One region of the Exiguobacterium sp. UBA6309 genome, then DNA from elsewhere that is predicted to be linked to it. Evidence: riboswitches for the same ligand, from Rfam matches in the RefSeq annotation. Region 1 holds a riboswitch; each other region holds the start of a gene.
What was found. A riboswitch is a leader RNA that binds a small molecule or an ion and turns the genes downstream of it on or off. The one in region 1 is predicted to bind S-adenosylmethionine.
Positions count from the first base shown of each region.

Region 2: it holds a riboswitch for S-adenosylmethionine, as region 1 does, so the genes downstream of both, B3M90_RS12835 (alpha/beta hydrolase) here and B3M90_RS08025 (methionine ABC transporter ATP-binding protein) in region 1, are expected to answer to the same signal.
Region 3: it holds a riboswitch for S-adenosylmethionine, as region 1 does, so the genes downstream of both, B3M90_RS05835 (amino acid permease) here and B3M90_RS08025 (methionine ABC transporter ATP-binding protein) in region 1, are expected to answer to the same signal.

Region 1 covers NZ_DJTL01000025.1:306,315-310,530, forward strand. Annotated here, with positions in the region: gene B3M90_RS08015 (MetQ/NlpA family ABC transporter substrate-binding protein) at 1-422, opposite strand, end outside; gene B3M90_RS08020 (methionine ABC transporter permease) at 455-1,120, opposite strand; gene B3M90_RS08025 (methionine ABC transporter ATP-binding protein) at 1,117-2,139, opposite strand; SAM riboswitch class I at 2,218-2,322, opposite strand; gene B3M90_RS08030 (bifunctional cystathionine gamma-lyase/homocysteine desulfhydrase) at 2,380-3,546, opposite strand; gene B3M90_RS08035 (PLP-dependent cysteine synthase family protein) at 3,539-4,216, opposite strand, start outside.
Region 2 covers NZ_DJTL01000037.1:38-4,253, reverse strand. Annotated here, with positions in the region: gene B3M90_RS12845 (DedA family protein) at 1-515, opposite strand, end outside; gene B3M90_RS12840 (thymidine kinase) at 699-1,313, shown strand; gene B3M90_RS12835 (alpha/beta hydrolase) at 1,394-2,152, opposite strand; SAM riboswitch class I at 2,220-2,321, opposite strand; SAM riboswitch class I at 2,571-2,674, shown strand; gene B3M90_RS12830 (methionine ABC transporter ATP-binding protein) at 2,761-3,789, shown strand; partial or broken gene B3M90_RS12825 (methionine ABC transporter permease) at 3,779-4,216, shown strand, end outside.
Region 3 covers NZ_DJTL01000020.1:68,123-72,338, reverse strand. Annotated here, with positions in the region: gene mmuM (homocysteine S-methyltransferase) at 1-244, opposite strand, end outside; gene B3M90_RS05835 (amino acid permease) at 219-1,622, opposite strand; SAM riboswitch class I at 1,700-1,801, opposite strand; gene B3M90_RS05830 (polysaccharide pyruvyl transferase family protein) at 1,910-3,376, opposite strand; gene B3M90_RS05825 (ketopantoate reductase family protein) at 3,582-4,216, opposite strand, start outside.

The DNA.
Region 1 (4,216 bases):
GAGCTCGTTAAGATCGTTGCACCGTTTGGCAACTTATCGAGTGACTTGTATTTCTTCGAGTAGATACCGAGTGGTTCAACATGGACGCCACCTGCGTTCGCGAACTTATACGATTTGTTTTCTTTCTCTTGTTGCTCAAGATACGGTACGTGCTGGAAGTAGTTCGCATCGATTTCTTTTGAAGCGAGCGCTTTGTTCGGAAGTACGTAATCTTGGAACTTCTTGATTTCAAGCTTGTAACCTTTTGCTTCGTATTCTTTTTTAACGTGCTGAAGAATCTCAGCGTGCGGTACGTTTGAAGCACCGATGACAAGTGTTTTGTCGTCGCTGTCTGATCCTGATGATTTTTCGCCACATGCAGCAAGACTAATAGCTAAGACGGATACAGCAGCAGTACCTACGAATTTTTTCCAAGTTTTCATGAATGATTCCTCCAATATGATTAAGTTTCGAATTAACGTTTATCGATCGCACGGATCAGCAAATCACCAATGATTTGGATGACGAAGACGATCGCTAAGATTAAGAGTGTCGCAATGACGATGACATCGTTTTGAGAACGCTGGAATCCTTCGATAAAGGCCATGTCCCCAAGTCCACCTCCGCCGACTACTCCGGCCATTGCCGTATAACCGACAAGTGAGACGAGTGTGACCGTGATACCAGAAACGATGGCAGGCAATGCTTCCGGGATTAAGACTTTATAGATGATTTGGAACTTCGTCGCCCCCATCGATTCAGCTGCCTCGATGACACCTTTATCGACTTCACGTAACGCGAGTTCAACCATCCGACCGTAAAATGGTGCAGCACCGAAAATCAGTGCCGGTAATGCTGCCGTTGGTCCGAGGAACGAACCGACGATCGCTGTCGTAAATGGAATCAATAAGATCAGTAAGATGATGAACGGAATCGAACGGAAGACGTTGACGATCAAGCTCAACACTGAATAGAACGCCCGATTCTTGAACAATAACTCTTCGTTTGTCGCATACAATAGTAAACCAATGATCAAACCGAGAACGAATGTCGAAAACCCAGCGATTGCCGTCATATAGATCGTACTGCCTGTCGCTTCCCACACCATGTCCCAATCTAGGTTGTCAAAGAATGAAATCATCGGTGATCCACCTCCACTTCAACATCACTGGCTTGAAGCTTCGTGATGACCGCTTGTGTTGCTGCTGTTTCCCCGATCAACTGAATGAACAGTGTACCGAGTGCCCCTTCCTGCGATTGACCGACGTTTCCGCCGATGATATTAAACAGGACCGGTGAATCCTTCATGACTTCCGCGAGGATCGGGCTTTCCGCTGTTGATCCGACGAACGTCAACTGAACGATTTTTCCGGTTGGGTACCGTTCGCGTAGTTTCGCGAACGTCAACTCGTTTTCCGACGGCGACGTCAATTGTTTGACAAACTCCTTCGTCATCGCTTGCTTCGGATGACGGAAGACTTCTGCAACCGGTCCTTGCTCGACGATTTTACCGGCTTCCATGACAGCGACCCGGTGACAGATTTTTTGAATGACGTGCATCTCGTGTGTGATCAAGACGATCGTCAGTTTCAGTTTTTCGTTGATATCGACAAGTAACTCAAGAATCGAGTCCGTCGTCTTCGGGTCGAGTGCACTTGTTGCCTCGTCACATAAGAGAACGTCCGGGTTCGATGCCAGTGCCCGAGCGATACCGACACGTTGCTTTTGACCACCCGATAATTGCGACGGATAGGCTTTTTCACGTCCGTCTAAACCAACGAGTTGGATCAATTCCGCTACCCGTTCCTTGCGGTGTGCTTTCGGGAAGCCACCGAGCTCGAGTGGGAACATGATGTTTTCTTCAACCGTCCGTGACCAGAGTAAGTTGAAGTGCTGAAAGACCATCGAGACATTCTTGCGGACGCCTCGTAATTCTTTTGGTTTGAGTGATGTCATCTCAACACCATCGATTTGAATCGAACCACTCGTTGGTGCTTCAAGCATATTCAGCAATCGGATCAAGGTCGATTTCCCTGCTCCGGAATAACCGATTATTCCAAAAATTTCACCGCGCTCGATTGTCAGATCGACATTCGCTACGGCTTCGACCGCTCCGCGCTTTGAGCGATAAATCTTTCCTACGTCTTGTAAACGAATCACTACTGTCCCTCCTAAAATAAAAAAAGTGCGCGCGTTTTAGAGCAAACGCGCGCACTTTTCAGTACACAAAACCATTTGCTCTCATCTCCCAGACTTTTGTCTGCTGGAATTAGCACCACTTCGGATTAGATCCGCGGTTGCCGGGTTTCATCGGGCCAGTCCCTCCACCACTCTCGATAAGAGTTTCGGTATTAAGTTTGTAGAATATATTCTGAATATTAGCAGGGGTTATTTTTGTTGTCAAACAGTTTTTTCAGAAACTTTTTCGAGGAACGTGAAAGCACGTGTTAAGTCTTCTTTCAAATCTTCCGCATCCTCAAGTCCAACTGAAATCCGGACGAGACCGTCCGTGATGCCGAGTTCTGCCCGACGTTCTGCTGGGATCGACGCGTGCGTCATCCGTGCCGGAACGGAAATCAGGCTCTCGACGGCACCAAGACTCTCAGCGAGTGTGAAGAAATGTGTCGCCTCGACGAGTTTTTCTGCGTTCGCTGCTGAACCGACATCAAAGCTGATCATCCCACCAAATCCAGTCGCTTGTTTCGCTTGGATGTCGTGACCAGGGTGCGATGCAAGTCCTGGGTAGAAGATGTTCGAGACGATATCTTGCGCTTGTAGGAACGCAACGAGATCATGTGCTGTCTCTTCGATTGCATCCATCCGGATACCGAGCGTACGAAGACCACGGACGAGCAAGAAGCTGTCTTGCGGTCCAAGCACGCCGCCTGTCGAGTTTTGGATGAAATGCAACTCTTCGCCGAGCGCATCATCTTTAACGACGACAAGTCCAGCGACGACGTCCGAGTGTCCGCCGATGTATTTCGTCGCACTGTGCAAGACGATGTCTGCACCGAGCGCGAGTGGTTGTTGATGATATGGAGTCGCGAACGTGTTGTCGACGACGAGTTTAAGATCGTGACGTTTGGCGATCGTTGCGATCGCTGCGATGTCCGTTACTTTCAATAACGGGTTCGTCGGTGTTTCGACGTAGACGATCTTCGTGTTGTCTTGGATCGCTGCTTCCGTTGCCGCAAGGTCCGTCGTATCGACGAATGTCACTTGAATGTTGAACTTCGGTAAGACACGTTGCATCAAGCGGAACGTACCACCGTAGACATCATCCGTCATGACGATGTGGTCGCCAGACTCAAGCAAGTGGAAGACGGCGTGAATCGCTGCCATCCCAGAACCGAAGGCAAAACCACGTGCGCCGCCCTCGAGATCCGCAATCAAACGTTCGATGCTCGTCCGAGTCGGGTTCGCTGTCCGTGAGTATTCGTATCCGTCCTTGAGTTGACCGATTTTATCCTGCTTGTATGTGCTTGTTTGATAGATCGGAGGTGTGACGGCTCCTGTTGCCCGGTCGACACCTGTTCCTCCATGAATCAATGCTGTCTTCTTACGCATGAGTTTCGTCCACCTTTTCAAAGATTTGTTGGCTTAAATAGCGTTCGGCACTGTCTGCGAAGACGGTGACGATCGTACTGCCGGGGTGACGCTTTGCGATATCAAGCGCAGCAACGAGCGCTGCACCTGCTGAACTACCAACGAGTAATCCTTCGCGAGCAGCGAGTGTATGAACCGCGTCAAATGCATCGCGGTCAGAAATCGTATGAATCTCGTCGACGAGTTCACGCGGAACGAGACTTGGCCATTTCGCTGTTCCAATGCCTTCTGTCTTATGCGGACCGGCTGGACCACCATTTAAGACGGAGCCTTCCGGTTCGACGATCGCTGCTTTTGTACCGAGACGTTGTTTTAAGAAGTCCGCTGTTCCGGCGAACGTACCACCTGAACCACAACCGGCAACGAACCAGTCGATGTGCGGCAAGTCCGCAATCAGCTCAGGACCGAGTGTCCGCTGATACGTGACTGGGTTCTCTTCGTTTTCGAATTGTAACGGAACGTAACTGTTCGGAATTTCCTGACCGAGTTCTTTTGCCCGGTCGATCGCCCCTTGCATATCGAGTTCAGTCGGCGTGTTGACGACGGTTGCGCCGAGTGCCCGCATCAACGTCTGTTTTTCCTGACTGAATTTTTCAGGAACGACACAGATGACTTGAAGATCATATTTTTT
Region 2 (4,216 bases), on a different contig from region 1:
TCGACGACTTTGTGGAACGAGATATGACGACCAACAAAGTAGCCGGCGCCCAAGAACACACTGACCCAAATCAAAGCACCTGTATACGCGTAACTCGCAAAAATGCGAAACGGCATTTTTGAAACACCTGCAAAAAAGGCAGAGAGTTGGCGAAGACCAGGTATGTAGTAACCGATGATCAAGACCGATTTGCCGTAACGACGAAATCCGGCTTCAGCGGAGAGAATGTGTTTTTCTGAGATGCGCATCTTTGGTCCGACGCGATGCAACAGGGGCATGCCGAGTTTTAAGCCCAGCACGTAGCTAATCGTCATTCCGATGCAACTGCCAGCGTAAGCGGCAAGAATCGTACCGAACAGCGGTAGATTGCCTTGATGCATCCAAAAACCGGACAGGACGAGCAAGGTCTCATCAGGAACCGGCAATCCCACGATACCACCTGCGAGAAGGACGGAAAGACCAAGGGCGCCATATTGGTGCAGAATGTCATGTAAGAGATGAGGAATCGGGGACACCTTCTTTCGCGAGAATCTTCTTCTTTAGTGTACAGGAAATGGATGAAGGTTGGAATGAAAGGACAAAAATTCTAGGTAAAGAAAAAATGAATTTTGATTTCCGGAAGTCAACCCTTTTTCTCAATACCGTTTCGAGCTATACTCGTTAAAGTGACTATTTTTAGAGGACGGTGTCGGACGATGATGCATGTAATAAATCAGTACGGCTGGATCGAAGTAATTTGTGGTAGTATGTTTTCCGGGAAATCGGAAGAGTTGATTCGTCGTGTCAGACGGGCACAGTACGGCAAACTGCCCGTTCAAGTATTCAAGCCGGCAATCGACGACCGGTACCATGAAGAGCATGTCGTCTCTCACATCGGAAATTCCATCGTGGCGATTCCAATGGCGACGAGTCGTGATCTCTATGCAGCAGTAGCGGAAGAAACACAAATTGTCGGAATTGATGAAGTTCAATTCTTTGATGATGAGATCGTTCAAGTCATCGAAGCACTTGCGCAAGACGGAAAACGCGTCATTTGTGCAGGACTCGATCAGGATTTCCGGGCAGAGCCATTTGGCAAGATGCCGGAATTACTGGCGCGCGCAGAATTTGTGACGAAACTTCAGGCGATCTGTCTCTCATGTGGCGATCCGGCTTCCCGGACACAACGTTTGATTGATGGAAAACCAGCGAACTATGATGATCCGATCATTTTAGTCGGCGCTTCAGAATCGTATGAGCCACGGTGCCGCCACTGCCATGAAGTGCCAGGAAAGCCGAAGCCGCTCCAAACGATGCAACACCAAAAAGGATAAACAAAAAAGACGAACCGATGATGGTCGTCCTTTGATGTAACAGCTGTTCGCTTCTAAGTGAAGACGAATAGCTGTTTTTTTTATCCCGTTTCCTGTGAGAAACGACTCGAGCGTTCGATGAAACGAATCGTCTCACGCACGATCAAATCCTGATCATGATCGAGGGTCGCGACGTGGTACGAGTTGAGGAGACAGTAGATTCGTTTATCATTCGTCCCGATGTGCTGGTGCAGATAATCCGAGCTCGACGGCGGAACGACGTGATCGGTCGCCGAGTAGAGAATCAATGTCGGCAGGAGAATGGATCCGAGGCGTCCTTTTGTCTCATCCATTAGACGGACGAGTTCGAACGCACAACGGATCGGAACGAGGTCATAAATGATTTCGAAGGCTGCTCGCTTAATGTCCGGTGCCCCTTCCGGTAAGTACTGTGGACCGTCCTCGAACGAAAGTGCTTCATAGGATGGAACGGAGAGAGCGGCATTGATCGTAATGATGCCTGAAAATGGAATCCCGTCAGCGGCGAGCGATAGTGCGAGCGTCGCGCCCATTGATTGACCGATGACGAAGACTTGATCGCATGTTTCTTGTAAACGTGCATAGCCGTCTTGCAGGCTTTGCTTCCAACATCGAGCAGTCGATTGTTCAAACTCGCGGACGTTCGTTCCATGTCCACGTAAGCGCGGGGCATAGACGGTAAAACCTTCGGCAGCAAATGCCTCACCGACGTCCCGGACACTCTGCGGAGTGGCGTTAAAACCATGACAGATTAGAATGCCGATCGGTCCACCTTGAAGATAAAATGCTTCAGCACCAGTCAATACAGGATAGTTCATCATTACTATTTTTCCTCCATTCATGAAAAAAACTCGTCGACGTCACTGCTTGGACGCCCACGAGTTTTTCACCGTATCATCCAAAGCCGCGCTTTGCTGGTCGGAGCACCTTACAGATTGCAGGTTGCCGTGAAGTCATAGAGCCAGGTCTCTCGTTCACTCTTGATAAATATCATATTGGAATTGTCGGATTAATCATTGAAACGATGGTAGCACGACCGAAAATGACTTGTCAAATCGTTCTTGACGAATCATGATCCGTTCAGTAAGCTAACTCATAACTTGTTCATCCATCGATATGCGCCAAATGGATTATTTTTGAAAAGTTGGTTGACTTTTAAAGGTTCGACCCGTAATGTAAAAATTAGTTTTACGACATAAGCAACAACACAACAACACACATACGAATTTCATACCGCAATACTTATCCAGAGAGGTGGAGGGACTGGCCCTACGAAACCTCGGCAACAGACTCATTATGAGCACTGTGCCAATTCCATCAGACAGATGTCTGAGAGATGAGTGGAGTGGATTCTGCCACTGTGCGGATCCAGGTCTCTTCTTGTTTCTCAAGAAGGGGCCTTTTTTGTTGAACGAAGGGGGAAAACGGAATGATTGCATTTCATCAAGTCAAAAAAACGTACGTCACGAAAGATCAGACGATTGCAGCGCTCGACGGTGTCGACCTGACGATCGAAAAAGGTGAAATCTTTGGGGTCATCGGTTTTAGCGGTGCCGGAAAAAGTTCACTGCTCCGCTGCGTCAATCTGTTAGAACGACCGACGTCAGGAACGGTGACGGTCGATGGGGAAGATTTAACGCAACTGTCTCCGAAAAAGTTACGCCAAGCAAAACAACGGATCGGGATGATCTTTCAGCACTTCAATCTGTTGAATGCGAACACGGTCTTTACGAATGTCGCGAAACCACTCGTTCTCGCAGGCGTCAAGAAAGACGAAATTCGCCGCCGGGTGACGGAGTTACTCGAATTCGTCGATCTCGCGGACAAAGCAGATCATTATCCGGATCAATTGTCGGGTGGGCAGAAACAGCGCGTTGGTATCGCCCGGGCACTCGCGACGCAACCTTCCGTCCTTTTATGTGACGAAGCGACGTCAGCACTTGATCCCCAAACGACACATCATATTCTTCAGTTATTAAAACGGATCAATGCCGAGTACGGGATAACGATTCTCTTGATCACCCACGAGATGGGCGTCATCCGGGAGATTTGCGACCGGGTCGCCGTCATTGAAGCTGGAAAGTTGATCGAGTCAGGAACGGTCTTTGATGTCTTTTCAAACCCGCAGACTGAGACAGCGAAAAATTTCGTTCGCTCCGTCATGCATGACGAGATTCCAGCGTCGATTCGTCAGTTGATCGAGTCCCGGAATGCGAATCCAATCTATAAGATTCACTTCCTTGGACATCACACCGGACAACCACTCTTATCGCAAGTCGCAAAACGCTTCGACGTCGATGTCAATATCCTGCACGGTAGCATCACGGAGTTGCAGGATACGCCGTTCGGCACATTACTCGTTGAACTGATCGGTGAGACGACAGAAGTGAAACGAACGTTACAGTACATCGATCAGGCGCAGGTAACCGTTGAGGAGGTGCTCGCTGATGCTAGTTAACTACAGTGATATCTGGACAGCATTCTTGCAGACGATGACGATGGTATCCGTTTCGCTCTTGTTCTCGACCTTGATCGGCTTACCACTCGGTATCCTGCTTGTCGTCACGCGAAAAGGAGCGTTACTTGAAAATGTTCCGTTGTTCACGTTCTTCAACAGTATCGTCAATATTTTCCGCTCGATTCCGTTCATCATCTTACTTGTTGCGATCATCCCGTTGACACGGTTGATCGTCCAGACGTCGATCGGAACAGAAGCCGCCATCGTTCCACTCGTCTTTTATGCCGCCCCGTATATGGCACGGCTGATCGAGAGTTCCTTACTTGAAGTCGACAAAGGTGTCCTTGAGGCAGCAGAAGCGATGGGGGCGACGCCATTCCAAACGATTTTCCGCTTCCTTCTGCCGGAAGCACTCGGTTCACTCATC
Region 3 (4,216 bases), on a different contig from region 1:
GTTGCTTGAATCCTTCGATACTTGCTTGATAGCTTGAGGTGATCGCAACATCGGCGCCCACTTCAAAGTAATCGTGATGGACACGCTCAATCTGTTCCGGTGCTTCAATTAAGAGGCGTGCCGACCAAAGTGGATCGTTCAGGTCGAATCCCTTTTGTTCGAGTTCGGTCGCAAGGGCACCATCTAAAATAAGAAAAGGAACTTCCTGTAATCGTTGGTCAACTGGATTTTTGATTCGGGACATCTTCAACACTCCGTTTCTGAGAAGAATTCGTGAACGCATGAACGACATAACAGATCACGATGAATGGGATACCGCAATACAAGGCGACTCGTTGCGTCGGATCAAATCCGATACCAATCAGGGAAATCGAACAGACGACGAAAGCGGCGATCGGTACCAATGGAAAGAGTGGTGTACGATAGACCAATTCGTCGACCATATGCCCTTCGCGGAGGAATTGTTTCCGGAAGCGATACTGCGCAACGCTGATACTCATCCAGACGACGACAACAGCAAGACCGGAAATCGAGACGAGCGCGATATAGACACTTCCTGCTGCATAGATGCTAGAAAGCAAAGCAAGTCCTCCGCCAAGCATGCTGAACAATACAGCTCGAAGTGGAACCCCACTTGGTGTCACCTGGGCGAAGAAGCGCGGAATCATGCGTTCGTTCGCAAGCGACCAAAGCATCCGGGAGGCAGCGTAAAGCCCAGAGTTCGCTGCCGATAAGATCGCTGTCAGAATGACGAAGTTCATCACGTCTGCCGCATACGGAATCCCGATTCGTTCAAACACCGCAACGAATGGACTTTCGAGCACGCCCTTCCCTTCCGTTGGCAATAAGACGGCTAATACGATGATCGTACCGACGAAAAAGAGGACGAGTCGCAAAATCGTTGTTCGGATCGCAAGCGGAATCGTCCGCTTCGGATCGACCGCTTCACCCGCTGCGACGCCGATCAATTCCGTTCCTGAGTAAGCAAAGTTCACGGCAAGCATCGTCATGAAGATCGCAAATGCCCCATTTGGAAACAATCCTCCTTCCGTTAAGGAAGAAAAGAATGGTGCTGGGCTACCATCTTGTAATGGGATGAAGCCAACGATGGCTCCCGCACCAAGTAAAATGAAAGCAATGATCGTTACGACCTTAATGGCGGAGAACCAAAACTCGACTTCAGCAAATACGCGGACCTTCAAGACGTTGATACCAAGGATCATCGCAGCGAATAATGCACTGAACACCCAGACTGGAATCGACGGGAACCAACGTTGCATTAAAATGCCTGCTGCCGTGAATTCTGAACCAAGGGCGACCGTCCACGTCAGCCAGTAGAGCCAGGCCACCGTATAACCGGTACCGGGTCCGATATAATTTGTTGCGTACTTATGGAATGATCCGGTTTCCGGCATGTGTACAGCGAGTTCGCCAAGACTTAACATGACTAAGTAGACGACGACGGCTCCGATTAAATACGACAAAATCGTTCCGACACGTCCCGCTTGTTCCAACGTATAACCTGTACTTAAAAATAATCCTGTTCCAATGACGCCTCCTAACGACAGCATGATCAGATGACGTGATTCCATCTTGCGTCGAAACGCTCCGCTCGTTTTCATGAATCCATTTCCTCCTCGTTCCACCTATTTCAAACAAAAAACGCATCCTCACGGATGCGTCGGTCGACAATTCGGAAATCTTATCGATCGGGTGCAACACCCGCAGGAATTAGCACAGTATCTTTCGACCTGTTGCTGAGGTTTCATAGGGCCAGTCCCTCCACCTCTCTGGATAAGTATGTAATTGTTCCTAACCCTATCAAGTCTTTTCCGAATTGTCAACGCAATTCAGAATACTCCTACCAAAAAACATTCCGTATCGTAATGATCCGGAATGTTAGAACGTTTTATTTTTTAGCAAATAAATCCGCTGTTTTTAAGGCTGCCCGAACCGCTTTCCGGTTCAATGTTCCTTGCTGATGCTTCATTTTCTTCGTTTGAGCAGCAAGTTGTGCTTTGAGTGCCGCAATTTCTTGATCTTTTTGAGTCGTCGTTGTCTGTTTCTGCAATGCTTTGATTTTCTTATCTTTTTCGGCCAATTGCGCTTTTGCCTGTTTTTGCGCATCCGCGATCTTCTTCTCTTGTTCCGGGAAGAACCGTTCGAAACGGGCGACTGCTTCTTCGAGACTCACGCCAGAAATCGGTTGAACCGGTGGAAGTAGTTCCGCTTGCGCCATTTGACGGTCAAACGGCACATTCTCAGGATAATTCGTCTCTTGGTAAATGTGTTCAAGATCATTCACGTTCAAGAAATCAACGAAGTTGTCGAAGTTACGTGCTTGAACACGTGCCGGACTTTGGAAATCAGCATTGGCTACGACGTCGGATAATTGTGTATCCGCTTTGATGTCGTTCGCCCAAATATGCGTCAACTGATGATAATCCGTTAGTTCGCGCATTCGTGCATCCTTTGGAATGAGGATACTCGGCGTACCCGCAAGCGTTGCTGTGATATTTCCATGCAAGCGCGCACCAAAACTGAGGTCTGCCTGCCCGATGAAATCGAACCATGTTTGTGCGTTCAAGAAGAAACGAACACGATCGTTCATGTAAGCAGGATCCGACATCTTCACCGGATAGTTCGTCACGGACAAATCTGCGATCGGATGCGTTCCTGTATACGTCAATTTCAGTTCCTTCATCCATTGGGGAATGAAGTAATGATTCGGATACTCTTCCATTCCGCGCGTAATGAAATCAAGAACATTTTGTGGTGCTAAACGTGACGAGTTGACCGTAATCATCGACTCGGGCGTAATGTTCGTTTCACGAATATGTAAGTCGCGACCAAACGCGTACATCGAAGGACATCCGATGACACGATGATCAATGCCTTCGCGGAAACCGAGACGCGTCAAGTATTTCGACGTGATTTCCCCACGAAGACCAAGCATGCTTGAGCGCTCAAGAACAGCACTGACGAATGCTTTGACATCTTCATCGAACGGGAATCCGCCGTCTAGATCTGGTTCAAACGGTGCATGTAAGCCTACACCGATGACGACGACTGGAATTTTTAATTTCTTGATAAGGCGTGTGTACTTCCGCAATGTCGGTACGAATTCTTTTCGGAATGCGTCCGCTAACGGAATGACGTAGAGATCGAAGTTAGCATTGATCTCATCTGCCCGTTCTTCATCATAATAGTAATAGTCCGGTGTAATCGTCGTTCCTTCTGTCATCAATGTCCGAAAGATACTGTATTGATAAATGAGATTTCCAACGTTTCCTCCAATGGAATTATGTTTCATCAAATAAGGAGCATCGAACTGTTCGAATGGTGTCATACCTGCACGAATAATAATACGTTTCATAATGGATAAACTTCCCCTCTCGTCTGCTTCATTCGTCCTTTTAAGAAAAAAATACGGAAAAATATATTATCACTTTTTTTCAATCTCATTAAGGATAGATTAACTTTATTTCGAAAGTCAACGATTCCTAGGAGAAACAGGTCTTTCGTCATCAAAACGAAACATTAGCATCACCCCATTATTTTTCTAAAATAGAAAAATGTAACTATTTAATCGTTCTAAGATACATGCGTAAGTTTGCTTCGACTAATTTTAAAGCTCTGAACCGTTCTGTCGAAGTAGGTTCTAACAAGGCACTGAAAAAATGTTCCACTTCGACTGGCTGACCTTTTTCCATATCGCGCAACATCGACGATTTCATCGTATCTTCCATCGCATGCATCTGCTTCAATAGCACCGTTTCTGTATCGTCATTGAAGACAGCGCCCTGTTCTTCCATCGCCTGTTTCGCTTCGTTCATGACGTCTACAATCATCTGACGCCCGACAGCTTCTTCCCGAATCGAACCGATCGCTGAACGAAATAGCGTCGTCACACCCGCAAATGTCGAAATGAAAAGATACTTTTGCCACATGTCATCCATGATATGCATCGAGTACGCCATCGGTGCCTTCGCTTTCGCAAAACGTGTTGCGATCTCCTGCAAACGAGCTGTTGGTTTACCGGTTCGTGAGCCGAACAACAGTCGATGTGACGGACTCGTCTGTAAAATGCGTCCTTCTGCATCAAGTGTTGATTCAATGAAGCAAAGACCGCCCAGTACACGCTCTTCTCCGAAGACTTCTGTTAACCGACGAATATGTTGCATGCCATTCAATAAAGGAATGATATACGTCTCGT